2 regions of the Pectobacterium odoriferum genome follow, and region 2 is predicted to be linked to the other one. Evidence: predicted binding sites of a transcription regulator. Region 2 holds the regulator's gene; the other holds the start of a gene.

Region 1 (7,948 bases), 680 kb from region 2:
GTTGTCTGGCGTAAACTTCACATCAATAGTGAAGTGGCCATGTGGCATTGCTAGCTCACGCATATTGGTGGTGATGAGCTGTGCCAGTTCACTGGCATGGTGCTGGCGGCGCACGTGCAGCTGTTCTGCAAGGTGTAGCGCCTGCTGATGATATTCGCCGACGGAAGCACTAAGCACATCATGGTCGCTTTCCTGCTGTTCCAACTGTTGCTGTTCTTCCAGTAGCTGCTGATGGAACGTCGGGAGCGCCTCTGGAGCAACATGGTGTTTGCGTGCCAGCGCGAGCTGACGCGACAGGCGCTGTTCCAGTTCATACAGCCGAATCGGGTCGAGATCCATTTGTTCGCTGTAGTGGCGTAGTTCATCGCTGGCTTCGCTGAGTTGAATGCCTGCTTCTTCGATCATGGACAGCACGCCCGACAGCTTGTCATCCATGCTGATGAGTTCGCCAAGCTGATGTTTTACGCTGTGCAGCATACTGATGATGTTCTGCTCTTCGTCTTCACTCAGCAGTTGCATAGCCTGTTGGCTCATCGTCAGTAGCTGGCCGCTATTCGCCAGACGTTTATATTCAACGTCAATCTGTTCATATTCGCCGGGCTGTGGGGAGAATTCATTCAGCTCTTTTAATTGGTATTGCAGCAGTTCCCGGCGAGCTTCGCGCTCAATAGCCGCCTGTTGCAACTGCGCCAGCGCGCGGCAACTTTGGTGCCACTGATGCCAAACCTGCTGCATCGCAACCAGCAGTTTCGGTTCATCGGCATAGGCATCCAGCAGGTGTTTTTGATGATCGGGGCGCAGCAGTAGCTGATGGGCATGCTGGCCATGTACCTGAATCAGGTGCTGGCCGAGTTCACGCAGTTGAGACAGCGGCACGGCGGTGCCGTTAATAAAACCGCGTGAACGACCATCAGCACTAATGACGCGGCGTAGCAGGCACTCGTTGCTGTCATCCAACTGGTTTTCTTCCAGCCACTGACGTGCCGTCGGCGTATCCGCCAGCGCAAAGCGGGCGCAAATGTCGGCGCGGGCAGCGCCCGGCCTGACCATGCTGGCGTCAGAACGATTTCCCAGACATAAACCGAGGGCATCAATCGCAATCGATTTCCCCGCACCGGTTTCCCCGGTGATAACGCTCATCCCTGACTGAAAATCGATTTCTAATTCGCGCACGATAGCGAAGTTACTGATAGTGAGTTGCGCCAGCATGATAAACCTCTGTATGTAATCACCTGTGATTACATACAGTATAAACTGGTTTTATATACAGTAAAGTAGCTGAATAGAATTTTAGAATAATTTTTTTGACCAGCCGAGTTTTGAACTTAGTGTATTGAAATAGCTGTAATTTTTTGGATGAATCAGATTCAGGTAATGTTCGCTGCGGCGAATCAGTACTTCTTCGCCCTCTTGCACTGGCAGTGCAATCTGGCTGTCACAGCTGATCTCCAGATCGTTGGTGATGCAGGAAAATTTCAGCCGAATCGTGCTGCTGCTGTTGATAACCAGCGGGCGGGCGGACAGCGTATGCGGGAACATAGGCACCAGCGCAATCGCATCCAACGACGGCGTCAGAATCGGGCCGCCAGCGGAAAGAGAATAGGCGGTTGAGCCTGTGGGGGTGGCGATAATCAGGCCGTCTGAACGCTGAGAAAAGGCGAATTTGTCGTCAATATAGACTTCAAATTCAATCATATGTGCGACTTTCCCGGGGTGAAGCACCACTTCGTTAATGGCGGTACTGATGCTGTCGGGCTGGTTTACGCGGCAAACGTGCGCTTCCAGCATGAAGCGCTGCTCGCTCAGGTAATGACCATCAAGCACGTCAGAAAGCTGCTGCTGCGCATGGTCAGGATCGAGATCGGTTAAAAAGCCGAGATTGCCACGGTTTACGCCGATCACCTTGATGTCATAGCGCGACAGCACGCGTGCTGCGCCGAGCATATTGCCGTCACCGCCGACGACAACCGCCAAATCCGCCTGCTGGCCGATATCGGCAAGGCTACCGGTCGGTGCGTCTTTCAGATTCAGTTCGCGGGCGATCTGTTGCTCGATCAGAACCGAGTAACCTTTGTCGGTGAGCCAGTGATAAAGCATCTCATGCGTTGCCAGCGCCGTTGGGTGGCGCGGATGGCCGACAATGCCAATACAATTAAACGGCCTGTTCATTGTAAGCGGTGTGTTCATTGCTGTTTTTGTCCTCAGCGTGGTGTATCGGCAGCAGCGGGAACCAATATGTGACTGGTTCCCTTGAATCCCCGATTTTGATCCCCATAATAAGCAACTAGCGAGATTAATGCTAAACCGCGGAGAATTTCATGAGTAGTAAAGAACAGAAAACGCCTGACGAGCAAGTCTTGGATCAAAAGGAAGCAGCAAAAGGGCAGCAAGCGGATGCCACGCCAGAGACGGCAGACGTAGCTGACCCGCGTGATGCGCGCATCGCCGAACTGGAAACCCAGTTGAGCGAACTGCAACAGCGTGAACGTGACAATATGCTTCGCGTCCGTGCTGAAGCCGATAACATTCGCCGCCGTGCGGAAATGGATGTTGAGAAAGCGCATAAATTTGCGGTAGAAAAATTTGCCAGCGAAATGCTGCCAGTTATCGACAATCTGGAGCGTGCGCTGGATACGGCGGACAAGGCCAATGAATCACTGGCTGCAATGATTGAAGGTGTTGAACTGACGCTGAAATCGTTGTTGGATGCCGTGCGTAAATTTGGCATCGAGGTTGTGGGTGATGTGGGCGTACCGTTTAACCCAGAAGTGCATCAGGCGATGACGATGTTACCTTCGGCCGATCACCAGCCGAACCATGTCATGATGGTCATGCAAAAAGGTTATACGCTGAACGGCCGTTTGCTGCGTCCGGCGATGGTTGCGGTATCAAAAGCACAAGACTGATACACGCACCCTATTTACAACGTAGCTTTATTCCGAACCCCGTGCCCACCGCATGGGGTTTTTTGTTTGTATCCCCCGTCATACTGAATTATTTAGTGTACATTTTGTTAAGATTTGTTTGATAAAAAAGATGTTTTTTAGGTTTTGAATGACTCATCATCATTAGCTATCAAAAGAATTGGTATTACCACTCTAAATGCACTTGATAATCATTATCATTTTTGTGAAAGTAATAAGACACCAGTGTTAGAAGGGTCATACTATGCCGGGTAGCCGTGTTATTGAGTCAACAAGCCGCACATCAAGGAAGGTCAAACTTTCTCTGATGGGCCCGGCGTTTATCGCGGCGATTGGTTATATCGATCCGGGTAACTTTGCCACTAACATCCAGTCCGGTGCGGCCTATGGTTATACGCTGCTGTGGGTGGTGGTGTGGGCGAACCTGATGGCGATGCTGATCCAACTGCTGTCCGCTAAATTGGGGATCGCAACGGGTAAGAACCTGGCGGAACATATCCGCGATCGCTTTCCGCGTCCGGCCGTTTGGGCGTATTGGGTGCAGGCCGAAATTATTGCGATGGCGACCGATCTGGCCGAATTTATCGGTGCGGCGATTGGTTTCAAGCTGCTATTGGGCGTGTCACTGCTGGAAGGCGCGATCCTCACTGCCATTGCCACCTTCCTGATTCTCATGCTGCAACAGCGCGGTCAAAAGCCGCTGGAGATGGTCATTGGCGGCCTGCTGCTGTTTGTGGCGGCGGCGTATATTGTTGAACTGGTCTTTTCCCAGCCTGAGCTGTCCGCGTTAGCCAAAGGCATGGCAATCCCGAGTCTGCCGACCTCCGATGCCGTGTTGCTGGCCGCCGGTGTGTTGGGGGCGACCATTATGCCGCATGTGATTTACCTGCACTCTTCCCTGACGCAGCATGAGGGCAACCACACCCGTGCCGAGCGTTATTCGGCAACGAAAGTCGATGTCGCGATTGCGATGACCATCGCCGGATTCGTCAATCTGGCGATGATGGCAACGGCTGCGGCGGCGTTCCATTTCAGCGGCAATCAGGATATTGCCGATCTGGATAAAGCCTACCTCACGCTGGAGCCGCTGCTGGGTAAAGCCGCCGCGATCATTTTCGGTCTGAGTCTGGTGGCGGCGGGTCTGTCTTCTACCGTTGTCGGCACGCTGGCGGGGCAGGTGGTGATGCAAGGATTCGTGCGTTTCCATATTCCACTCTGGGTACGCCGCACGGTGACAATGTTGCCATCGTTTATCGTGATTCTGTCCGGTATGGATCCGACGCGCGTGCTGGTATTGAGCCAGGTGGTGCTGAGCTTCGGGATTGCGCTGGCGCTGGTTCCCTTGCTGTCCTTCACCGGTAACCGTGAATTAATGGGAACGATGGTGAACGGAAAATGGGTACAGCGCATCGGTCAACTCATTGTAGTGCTGGTGGTTTCCCTGAATATGTATCTGCTGATTGATACGATGTTGGGGATATAATTCTGGTGCCACCCAAGTGGCACCGTTTCACTATTTACTGGCCTTCCTCAACTCCGTCACTGGCACGCCGCCGATCCCCCAGTTGTCCGTTTCAACTTCATCAATCACGACCACGGTGGTTTTCGGGTTCTTATTTAGTACATCGACCAGCAACTGGGTGACGCCTTCAATCAACTGACGCTTTTGTTCAGCGGTGACACCTTCATTGGTGATTTTGATGTTGACGTACGGCATAGATTCTCCGGGATTAGGGTAGTGGTCGACGGTAGGGGAAGCAGAGCCCTGCCGCGATGAAAAGTGCTGCTGCGCTACACAGGATCGCTGGCGCGACAGCGTTGGTATTCGTCAGGGCGCTGGTGAGCAGTGGGCCAAGAATCTGACCTATGCCGTAAGTGAGCGTCACCAGCCCAAGCAGGTTGATGCAGTGTGGCGCGCGTAGCCGTTTGGCTAAGGGCATCACCAGCGAGGTGGTTCCCATAAAAGTAGCACCAAAGCCGAGACAACTGAATATCAATGCCACGGGGGAGTGGCTGAATAGCGTCAACAGGACGCAGCTTCCCTGAATCAGCAGGTTTGCCGTCAGGCAGGGCAAGGTTCCCCTGCGGTTGGCGGCCCATAGAACGATTCCTGCGCCAACCCCAGCATAGAGCGAAGCGATCACACGGGGATGCTTTGTGTGGTGCAAAATAGTCAAAGAACCGAAGATCATCATCGCCGCACTGGCGATCCCTGCAATGAAGCGAATGATCATGACCAGCGTAGTATGAGTGCTCAGTGCCATTGCGAAGAGCAAAACGCCCGTTGCGGCCGCGGCGATAAACAGCAGGAACAGCGGTTGAGAGGTTGAGGCGCGACGGTTGAAAGAGAAGAACAGACTGCCGAACAGATAACCGGCGTAATTTGCGCTGGCAATATAGGAAAGCTGACCGAAAGCGAAGCTGCCTTCTTCCAGTATCACGGGCAGTATCGGCGTATACAAAAAGCGCCCAGCCCCATTCCTAATGCCAGCACGATCGTCCCGAAAAGGGCAAGCGTCAGCGTATCCGATAGCGCGATAAGGCGAGGACGTTTCGTCATTCGATGGCTCAGGGTCGAGAGAGTATGCCGTTATCCTGCCTGTTATATCAAGCCCGGCTCCATTGCATGGATCTCGCTGGAGTCGGGCTTTTTAGCGCGGTTGCGATTAATTAATCGTTTTACTGAATGCATCGACGGCGACAATGGCGTGGGCGACATCTTCGGCTGTTAAACTGCTATCCAGATTTTTCAAGGTATCGGCATCACTGCATGCCAGTTCACCCACTTTGACCAGATTTTCAAACGACTCATTTTCCAGATGCAGATCTTTTAGCAACGTGGGCATGTTAATCGCGCGATAGAAACGAATGTAGCGTGCGATTTCCTCGTCAGGACGTTGCTCCAACACCATATGTGTCAGCGTGCCGTAGGCGACTTTTTCCCCGTGGGTGAGGTGGTGAATGTCGCCCTTGATCGCGGTAAAGCCGTTGTGAATAGCGTGAGCACCCGCCAGTCCGCCATTCTCGAAGCCCAGGCCGGAAAGCAGCGTGTTGGCTTCCACCACGGATTCTACCGCTGGCGTCACCGCACCTTTTTCTACCGCTTTGTAAGCACTGTAGCCGTAGGTTAGCAGCGTTTTTTCGCAGGTTTCGGCAATCGCTATGCCCGCTAGCGTAGGCCTACCACCTAGCATGGAAAGTGCGTGAGAGCGCAGAACCGCCTGTGCTTCGACAAAGGTTGCCAGGCCATCGGCAATGCCGGAAGCGAACAGGCGTGCGGGAGCCTGCGCACACACGGCGGTATCGACTAGCACCAGATCGGGGTTCTTATCGTAAAAGCGGTAGGACTCAAACACGCCTTCGTCGGTGTAGATGACGGACAGTGCGCTGCACGGCGCATCCGTTGACGCCACCGTTGGGACGATAGTGACATTGTGTTTCAGCTCATCGGCGACAGCTTTCGCGGTATCCAGCGTTTTACCCCCCCTAATCCGACGACAATGTTTGTGCCCGCATCGCGCGCCAGCTTAGCAAGGCGGGTGATTTCGTTGCTGGATGCCTCACCGTTAAAACGCTCGTAATGGTGGCCGATGCTTGCCTGTTTGAGAGACGCATCAACGCGCTGGCCGATAATGTCCCAAACAATGCCGTCCGCCATCAGAAATGCTTTCGTTCCCAGTGGCTTGAGTTGTTCACCCAGTTCATCCAGCACGCCGCGACCCTGAACATATTTTCTAGGTGAAGAGAAAATGAAATGGCTCATGTTGTCTACCTCGATGATGTGGTTTAAGAAGTGATGCGGTATTGAATTCGAGTGAATCATGGAAGGCGGTTGCGGTAGCGCGTCATGAGAATGGACGGTGGTGATGGGACAAACGAAAGCGCAGCACGACTTCCTGAAACGTGACTGATTTAAGGTATAGCATAGTCGATAAACGACAGAGGGACAAAAAGAGCGGAATAGTCGTAATAGGAGTAAATCATATAAATCATGGGGTTAATCTATTTTTTCGCCATGAATTTCGTTTAATACCTGCTTTCTTATCCGTTTATGCCGTGGTTAAAAGGGGATATGATGAATTCACGTTGTTATATAAACGAGCCTTCCCTCCACATCGATCACTGAGGTGTTTGCATGTCGTCTCCCATTGATATCGTCGAAAAGAAGCTGCTATCCGATAATTGGTACATTCTGAATAAATATACTTTTGATTTAAAAAGAAATAATGGCGGCATCGTTCGTCAGGTTCGCGAAGTTTACGACCGTGGTGATGGCGCGACGATTCTGCTGTACAACCGAGCGAAAGGCACGGTGATTTTGACACGACAATTCCGCATTCCCACCTACGTCAACGGTAACGAAAGCGGCATGCTGCTGGAAACCTGCGCGGGTTTGCTGGACGACCATTCGCCCGAAGAATGTATCCGTAACGAAGCAATTGAAGAAACCGGCTATGCGATCGGAAATGTGGAAAAGCTGTTCTATGCCTACATGTCGCCGGGCAGCGTGACGGAACGCGTGTACTTTTTCGCCGCCGAATACGATGAGTCGTTGCGGGATAATCCGGGCGGCGGCGTGGAAGATGAAGATATCGAGGTGCTGGAGCTGCCGTTCAGCGAAGCCGTCGCGATGATGAACGATGGCCGGATTAAAGACGGCAAGACCATCATGCTATTACAGCACGCGATCATTCGCGGCTGGTTTGCCTAGGCGTCAGTGTATTTTATGGCACACGGGCATCTACGTGTGCCGCTTGATTTTCCGTGGTAGCGTTTTCATTTTTGGGTAATACCGTGATGGCGGTGTGATGATGGTTAATACTATCGGGGTAAACTTTTTATTTACTTTCTTATTATTTATTTTTTGCTTAAATTTCAATGTAGTGGGTTTTTTTTAGGTTGGTTTTTAGTCTATTTTATCGATCGGATATGGGTTTTTTCTAAGGAAAATTTTCCTAAATTTTTTGTATTTAGATCGAATATTTAGTTATTTCTCTCCTTGTTGTGTGAGCCGTATCACTGGA
Region 2 (7,948 bases):
GAATCATCGCTGGCAAAATGCGCACCAGCCCACAGATAAGCTCCCTGTCGTCCTGATTCATGGCCTGTTTGGCACATTAGATAACCTTGGCGTATTGGGCCGGGATTTGCAAAATACGCATGACATTCTGCAAATCGATTTACGCAATCACGGTTTGTCGCCACGTTCATCGCAAATGAACTACCCCGCGATGGCGCAGGATGTGCTGGCATTACTGGATGAACTGAACATCGAACGCGCTATCGTTATTGGGCATTCGATGGGCGGAAAAGTCGCCATGGCGCTCAGCGCACTCATTCCCGAACGGTTGGACAAACTGGTCGCCATTGATATCGCGCCGGTGGATTATCAGGTGCGTCGCCACGACACTATCTTTGCCGCACTGCGTGCCGTAACGGAAGCGGGCGTGACATCACGCACGGAAGCGACAACACTCATGCGCCAGCATATAAAGGAAGACGGCGTGATTCAGTTTTTGCTGAAATCCTTCCAACAGGGAGAGTGGCGTTTTAACGTACCCGTTTTGTGGGATGAGTACGAAAACATCGTGGGTTGGCAAGAGGTTCCGGCTTGGCAAGGGCCAATCCTATTCATTCGCGGCGGCGATTCTCCCTATCTGGACGATTCCTACCGCGATTCGCTATTGCGTCAATTCCCGGCGGCGCGTGCGCATGTGGTCAGCGGTGCAGGTCACTGGGTTCACTCAGAAAAACCCGATGCGGTTTTGCGCGCTATTCACCGTTTTCTGGACACGAATTAACCAGACGACACTGACACTGGCGGATTCATGATAACGGCGGCAGTTAACCGTTGTCGCCGCCAGTGCGGCTAGGGTATGATGGCGCCCGCAGTAGAGGGACGGCTGATTCAGCCACAAGCATTGTAACCACTTCATCAAAATGCACGCATAACTTCCCGACATGTTTCACAGATAGAAAACCGCCACCTGACAATCCTGTAGCAGGGTGAGAATAGGCATCGGTTTTATCTTTTGAACAAGACGGACAGCGCGGTGTATTTTGGTCCGAATACCTTGCAGTATCATTACTTATGGCAAAAGAACAAACGGATCGCACCACGCTGGATCTGTTCGCAGACGAGCGTCGTCCGGGCCGCCCCAAGACCAACCCGCTCACGCGTGACGAACAACTAAGAATTAACAAGCGTAATCAACTACGTCGCGACAAAGTTCGTGGGTTGCGCCGTGTTGAATTAAAGATTAACAGCGACGCCGTCGATATTCTGAACAGCCTTGCTGAAGAGCGAAACATTAGCCGCAGTGAATTGATTGAAGAGATGCTGCTGGCGCAGTTGGCCGAACAGCAGTCCTGATTGACGTAACCGGCTATTTATATAACGTAGTACTCACATAACTTAAACATTCACATCTTGTGCGGCGCCATTTCTGACGCCGCCTGAACGTTTACCCAAGATTAAACACGCTATCTCAGATTAAAACGACGCTTAGAATTTTTCCCAGTTGTCGTTACTGGGTGGTAGCGCTTTGCCGGCACGCGGGGCAATCGCCGGCATTTTCTGCACCGGTTTTGCCGCCACTTGCAGCCCTGACTGCGTATCGGACAGTTGGAATAGCGACACCGTCTGGTTCAACAACGCCGCCTGCTCTTCCAGCGACAAGGCTGCTGACGAGGCCTGTTCAACCAACGCGGCGTTTTGCTGCGTTACGCTGTCCATTTCCGCCACGGCCTGACCCACCTGTGCAATCCCTTTGCTCTGCTCTTCCGATGCCGACGCAATTTCACCCATGATATCTGTTACGTTGGTGACCGCACGGACGATATCCTGCATGGTGTCACCGGCATCGCTAACCAGATTGGAGCCGGTATCTACACAGCGAACAGACTCAGAAATCAGCCCTTCAATCTCTTTCGCCGCCTGCGCACTGCGCTGCGCCAGACTGCGGACTTCGCCCGCCACCACGGCAAACCCACGGCCTTGTTCACCCGCACGCGCCGCTTCTACCGCCGCGTTCAGCGCCAGAATGTTAGTCTGGAACGCAATGCCGTTAATCACGGTGGTGATCTCTGCGATTTTTCTTGAGCTGCCGGAGATTTCCGCCATGGTTTTCACCACGTTCTCAACGATTTCACCGCCCTTCTTCGCCGTTGTCGAGGCTTGCAATGCCAGTTGGCTGGCGTGGTTGGCGTTTTCGGCGTTCTGTTTCACCGTCGCCGTCAGTTGCTCCATGCTCGCTGCGGTTTCTTCCAGCGCAGAAGCCTGTTCTTCGGTACGTGAAGACAGATCGTTGTTGCCCGCGGCAATTTCAGAAGCGCCCTGATAGATGGAATCCGTGCTGTTTCTGATCGTGCTAACCGTGCTAGCCAAACTCCCCTGCATTTCACGCAGCAGTGGGAACAAACGACCCACGCAGTTGTTACCGAAGTCCAAAATCGGCTTGCCCAGGTGGCCGGAAGCAATCACGCTAAAGTGATAGCGCAGATCGTTTAACGGACGAACCAGACACACCACCAGATAGCGGTCGGTCAGGAACAGCATGATCAGGCCGATAACCAACCCGCTCAGCAAAATGTTCTGTCCAATCGTGGTGATTTGTTCAAAACGAACACCTGCGGCATCGAATTTTTCCGCGCTGGCGTTACTGAATGCGGAAAGAGAAGCGCCAAACTGACGACTCAATGGCGGCACAACGTTTTTAGCCTGATTTTGGTAGTCATCCAGCGCATTGGCAACAGCCTTCTGATAAAGCGGTTCAACGCCCTGAACAACCAGGTTATTCCAGTCACGGCTAACGGCCTGTACCAGCGCAGCATCCAGACCCGCATGATCGATAGCATTAAACGCCACCAAATCAGATTTCAGTTTATCCAGCGCAACAAGTGCAGAAGCTTGCTCTTTATCTGCGGTGGCATTATCACCGCTGCGACGCGCGTCAACTGCACGCGCCAGACGGGTTACCATACGGAAATATTGATCGTTACCCTGGTTGATAAAATTCATGTTCTGAACCAGCAAGGTGCTGGTTTTCGAGGTCGCCGTCATCTCTTTAAAAGAGAACATGGTATATATTGATACGCCCCCCAAAGAACACAAAAAATGCCCAGCACCCATAGCATAGCGGTTCTAATGGCAATATTTTTTATAAGTTTCATAGCTCACTCCAAATCAGGAAAATGGTTAAAAAGATTTTTATCGCTAATCAACCGATATGAATCAGAAAATTCACACCATGAAACAAGCCACTTCTCCCTAGCGTTCACATTTCACCGAGTTGAAAACTCAAAAATCACGCTAACTCATCGGCTAAATACAGAGAATGTTTAGCGTTCTCGCTATATTTCTTAATATAATTTTTCATACTGAGAATAAACCCACTTATTTTTATAGATATAAGTATTTTAATCATAGCGTTGCACGCAAATGCCCCGCGCGCCCACGCCCTGCGTGCGTTGGCATGGATAGGCTATTAGGCGAAAAGGCAATTTGAATGAAATTTAATTTTATTCTTTAACATCAAAAGAATAAAACCATTTCTTACATGCTTGCATCGTTTCAGCTGCAAATGGTTATAATTCTTATTCCCGTTCATTAGGAATATTCCCGCGAACTGTTACAGGTTTTCAATTCTATAAAAACATTATCTTTTGTACGCATTTTAATTCCCACGAATAGCAATGTACCGCTCCGTGATTTTTATTCCTCACAAACAGAAGTCTGCTTTTAATTACAATCGAAACAAACCATAAAATAAAAAGCATATTCATAAAAAATGAAACGCCGTTATAAGTAAATAGCCGCAACTGTATTAAGGGAATGTGCGCATAATCTCAGACGATAACATAATCCCTATTCATTATAGGGAATTTAGCATCAGCAGAGATGCTTTCATTTTCTTACTTACCTTCGCATTTCATACGCTCTTGATTTACGCATCCTTACCGATACGAGTTTCTCCCGATGTGAGTGTCTGTTACTATTAACGGATAAGTGGGTGAAATATTACACCATACCATTAGGAATCAAGAGGTTATTCAATTCATGGCACTCATCGGAATATTCTTTGGCAGTGATACTGGCAACACTGAAAACATCGCCAAAACGATTCAACAGCAGTTAGGCACCAACGTTGCTGATGTTCATGACATCGCCAAAAGCAGCAAAGAAGACCTCGAAGGTTTCGATATTCTGCTGCTGGGTATTCCAACCTGGTATTACGGTGAAGCTCAGTGCGATTGGGATGACTTCTTCCCGTCGTTGGAAGAAGTGGATTTCACAGGAAAATTGGTTGCCCTGTTTGGCTGCGGCGATCAGGAAGATTATGCAGAATACTTCTGTGATGCCATGGGCACCATCCGTGACATTATTGAGCCTCGCGGCGCGACGATTGTCGGCCACTGGCCAACAGAGGGCTATTACTTTGAAGCTTCTAAAGGTCTCGCCGACGACAATCACTTCATCGGCCTGGCTATCGATGAAGACCGTCAGCCTGAACTGACCAGCGAACGCGTGACAACGTGGGTGAAACAGATCAGCGATGAGCTGAACCTGCAAGAACTGGTTGGCTAAGCCATTTTGGCTCTGATAATCCCTATCAGAGCCAAAATAGCATTGATAGGTAAAACCTTTCATAATAATTGATACATTTTTTTAACTTCTATCAGTAAACCTGTACAATAATCCCATCGGCTTTGTACGTGCATCATCATTTCCTCATTCATCAACAACGAATTGCGTTGTATACCAATAGTGTGAATGGGGACAATATTGTTAACATTCGCTTGTTTTCATTTTGTATGCGCGGTTCTATAATTGAGACGCTTTTGCATTTTTTGAGCCGACCGATGTCATAGGCTAGGCAGCCTCCATTGATAAGTAAGCAACAGGATTAAACCCGCATGACTGACAACAATACCGCATTAAAGAAGGCCGGCCTGAAAGTCACTCTTCCAAGACTGAAAATACTGGAAGTGTTACAGGACCCTGTCTGCCATCACGTCAGTGCGGAAGATTTATATAAGAAACTGATTGATATGGGCGAAGAGATTGGTCTTGCTACCGTCTATCGCGTACTCAACCAGTTTGATGATGCGGGTATCGTAACCCGTCATAACTTCGAAGGTGGCAAATCCGTCTTTGAATTGACGCAGCAGCATCATCACGATCACTTAATTTGCCTCGACTGTGGCAAAGTCATTGAATTCCGCGATGAATATATCGAAGCACGTCAGCGCGAGATCGCAGAAAGACACGGCATCAAACTGTCCAACCACAGTCTGTATCTCTATGGGCATTGCAGTGAAGGGGATTGCCGAGAGGATGAAACCCTGCACGATTCCACACGATAAATCGACCGCATAAAAAAATAAAACCGCCGAGGCGGTTTTATTTTTGTCTTCTACTGGTGGCCTTAGCCTACCCAGGTATCTCGCAGTCCAACCGTACGGTTAAACACCAGATGTTCTGCACTGGAGTAAACACGGTCAGCACAGAAATAGCCTTCACGCTCAAACTGATACGCTTTCTCTACTTCCGCCTGCGCCAGACTCGCTTCCACAAAACCTTGCGTAATTTTCAGTGAGTCTGGATTAATCGTCGACAGGAAGTCGTCCGCCGCCCCCGGATTGGCCACACTGAACAGGCGATCGTACAAGCGGAATTCTGCTGGTACCGCGTGTGCCGCAGAAACCCAGTGGATAACGCCTTTCACTTTACGGCCGTCAGCCGGATCTTTGCTCAGCGTTTCCGCATCATAGCTACAGTAAATCGTGGTGATGGTGCCCTGCTCATCTTTCTCAATGCGCTCTGCTTTGATCACATAGGCATTACGCAGACGCACTTCTTTACCCAGCACCAGACGCTTGTATTGTTTGTTGGCTTCTTCACGGAAGTCGGCGCGATCGATGTAAACTTCGCGGCTAAATGCGACCTGACGTGAGCCCATTTCCGGCTTGTTCGGATGGTTTGGCATCGCGACAAACTCTTCATGCTCGGCGGGCAGATTCTCAATCACGACTTTGACCGGATCCAACACGGCCATTGCACGCGGAGCATTCTCATTCAGATCGTCACGGATACAGGACTCAAGCGCGGCCATTTCCACGTTGTTGTCCTGCTTCGTTACGCCAATGCGCACACAGAACTCACGGATAGATGACGCGCTGTAACCACGACGGCGTAAACCAGAGATGGTCGGCATACGCGGATCGTCCCATCCTTCAACGACGTTTTCCACAACCAGCTGATTCAGCTTACGCTTGGACATAATCGCGTATTCGAGATTAAGGCGGGAGAACTCGTACTGACGCGGGTGACAAGGAATGGTGATGTTATCCAGCACCCAGTCATACAGACGGCGGTTGTCCTGGAATTCCAGCGTACACAGCGAATGCGTGATCCCTTCCAACGCATCGGAAATGCAGTGGGTGAAGTCATACATCGGATAGATGCACCACTTGTTGCCCGTCTGGTGATGATCGGCAAATTTAATACGGTACAACACCGGATCGCGCATCACGATAAAGGACGATGCCATATCGATTTTTGCACGCAGACAGGCTGTACCTTCCGCAAATCCGCCGTTACGCATTTTTTCAAACAGCGCCAGGTTTTCCTGCACGGTACGATCGCGGTAAGGGCTGTTTTTGCCCGGTGCCGTCAGCGTACCGCGGTATTCACGGATCTGCTCGGGCGTCAGTTCATCAACGTAAGCCAGCCCTTTACCGATCAGCTCAACCGCATAAGCGTGCAGTTGATCGAAATAATCAGAAGAATAGCGAACGTCGCCGCTCCATGAAAAGCCCAGCCACTCGACGTCACGTTTGATCGACTCAACGTATTCGATATCTTCTTTTACTGGGTTGGTGTCGTCAAAACGCAGGTTGCATTGCCCCTGATAGTCACGCGCGATACCAAAATTCAGGCAAATAGATTTTGCATGCCCAATATGCAGATAGCCGTTCGGCTCTGGCGGGAAACGCGTCTGAATATGGTCATGCTTACCGGACGCCAGATCTTCATCGATAATCTGACGGATAAAGTTGGTTGGGCGGGCTTCAGCCTCACTCATTCTTCATTCCTCAATGCTAAAACGACGTATAACCGACAATGATCCAACAAGCTACGCTGGGAAACAACCGTTAGTTTCATTTAATTATTCATAACGAAAAAAAAGGGCGAGATTGCTATCTCGCCCTATCCATGTCATCGGTATAACACCACGTTAAACGATCAACATCGTCATATTACGCCTTGTCATACTATATCTTTTCATACTCAGCTTTCAGCGCGGTCGCTATCGATTCAGCCTGTGTGCCTACCACAATCTGCACACTCTGCTTATTCAGACGAATAACGCCCGCCGCACCAAGACGTTTTGCCTGTACATCATCAACTAGAGAGGAATCAGCCACGTTTAAACGCAGACGTGTGATACAGGCATCAATGCCCGTCAGATTGGCTTTTCCGCCCAGCGCCTGCAAATAGCCTCGCGCTAACACAGCTGCATCGCTTGATTTCTCGCCCGAAGATTCCGTACTCACGTCATAGCCATCAGCTTCGCTACCGCTCACAGCCAGTTCACGCCCCGGCGTTAACAGATTGAAGCGAGTGATGGTAAAGCGGAACACCACATAGTAAATGACGAAGAATACCAGTCCCTGTGCAAGCAGCATGTACCACTGAGTAGCCAGCGGGTTACGTGAGGACAACACCATATCCACCAGACCCGCACTGAAACCAAATCCGGCAATCCAATGCATGCTGGCCGCGATAAAGACGGAAAAACCGGTCAGCAGCGCATGCAGGAAATACAGCACTGGCGCGACAAACATGAAGGAGAATTCCAGCGGCTCGGTGATCCCGGTAAAGAAGGAGGCAAATGCCGCTGCTAGCATAATCCCGGCCACTTTGCTTTTGTTTTCAGGGCGCGCGCAATGATAAATCGCCAACGCAGCTCCCGGCAGGCCGAACA

Evidence for each region. Region 2 encodes Fur, which represses iron uptake genes when iron is present. Its sites were predicted from a motif close to ATAATAATGAGAACNACTATCAA; they were not measured.
Region 1: the regulator Fur is predicted to act here: its motif matches at 3,109-3,131, upstream of EO763_RS03860 (Nramp family divalent metal transporter).

Annotation. Positions count from the first base shown of each region.
Region 1 is NZ_CP034938.1:857,454-865,401, forward strand. Features, by position in the region: gene recN (DNA repair protein RecN) at 1-1,209, opposite strand, end outside; gene nadK (NAD(+) kinase) at 1,291-2,169, opposite strand; gene grpE (nucleotide exchange factor GrpE) at 2,319-2,906, shown strand; gene EO763_RS03860 (Nramp family divalent metal transporter) at 3,169-4,407, shown strand; gene EO763_RS03865 (2-hydroxymuconate tautomerase family protein) at 4,438-4,641, opposite strand; partial or broken gene EO763_RS03870 (YbfB/YjiJ family MFS transporter) at 4,655-5,484, opposite strand; partial or broken gene EO763_RS03875 (glycerol dehydrogenase) at 5,591-6,687, opposite strand; gene nudK (GDP-mannose pyrophosphatase NudK) at 7,060-7,635, shown strand.
Region 2 is NZ_CP034938.1:1,534,380-1,542,327, reverse strand. Features, by position in the region: gene ybfF (esterase) at 1-760, shown strand, start outside; gene ybfE (LexA regulated protein) at 1,051-1,332, shown strand; partial or broken gene EO763_RS23755 (methyl-accepting chemotaxis protein) at 1,465-3,131, opposite strand; gene fldA (flavodoxin FldA) at 4,018-4,545, shown strand; gene fur (ferric iron uptake transcriptional regulator) at 4,875-5,324, shown strand; gene glnS (glutamine--tRNA ligase) at 5,387-7,045, opposite strand; gene nagE (N-acetylglucosamine-specific PTS transporter subunit IIBC) at 7,236-7,948, opposite strand, start outside.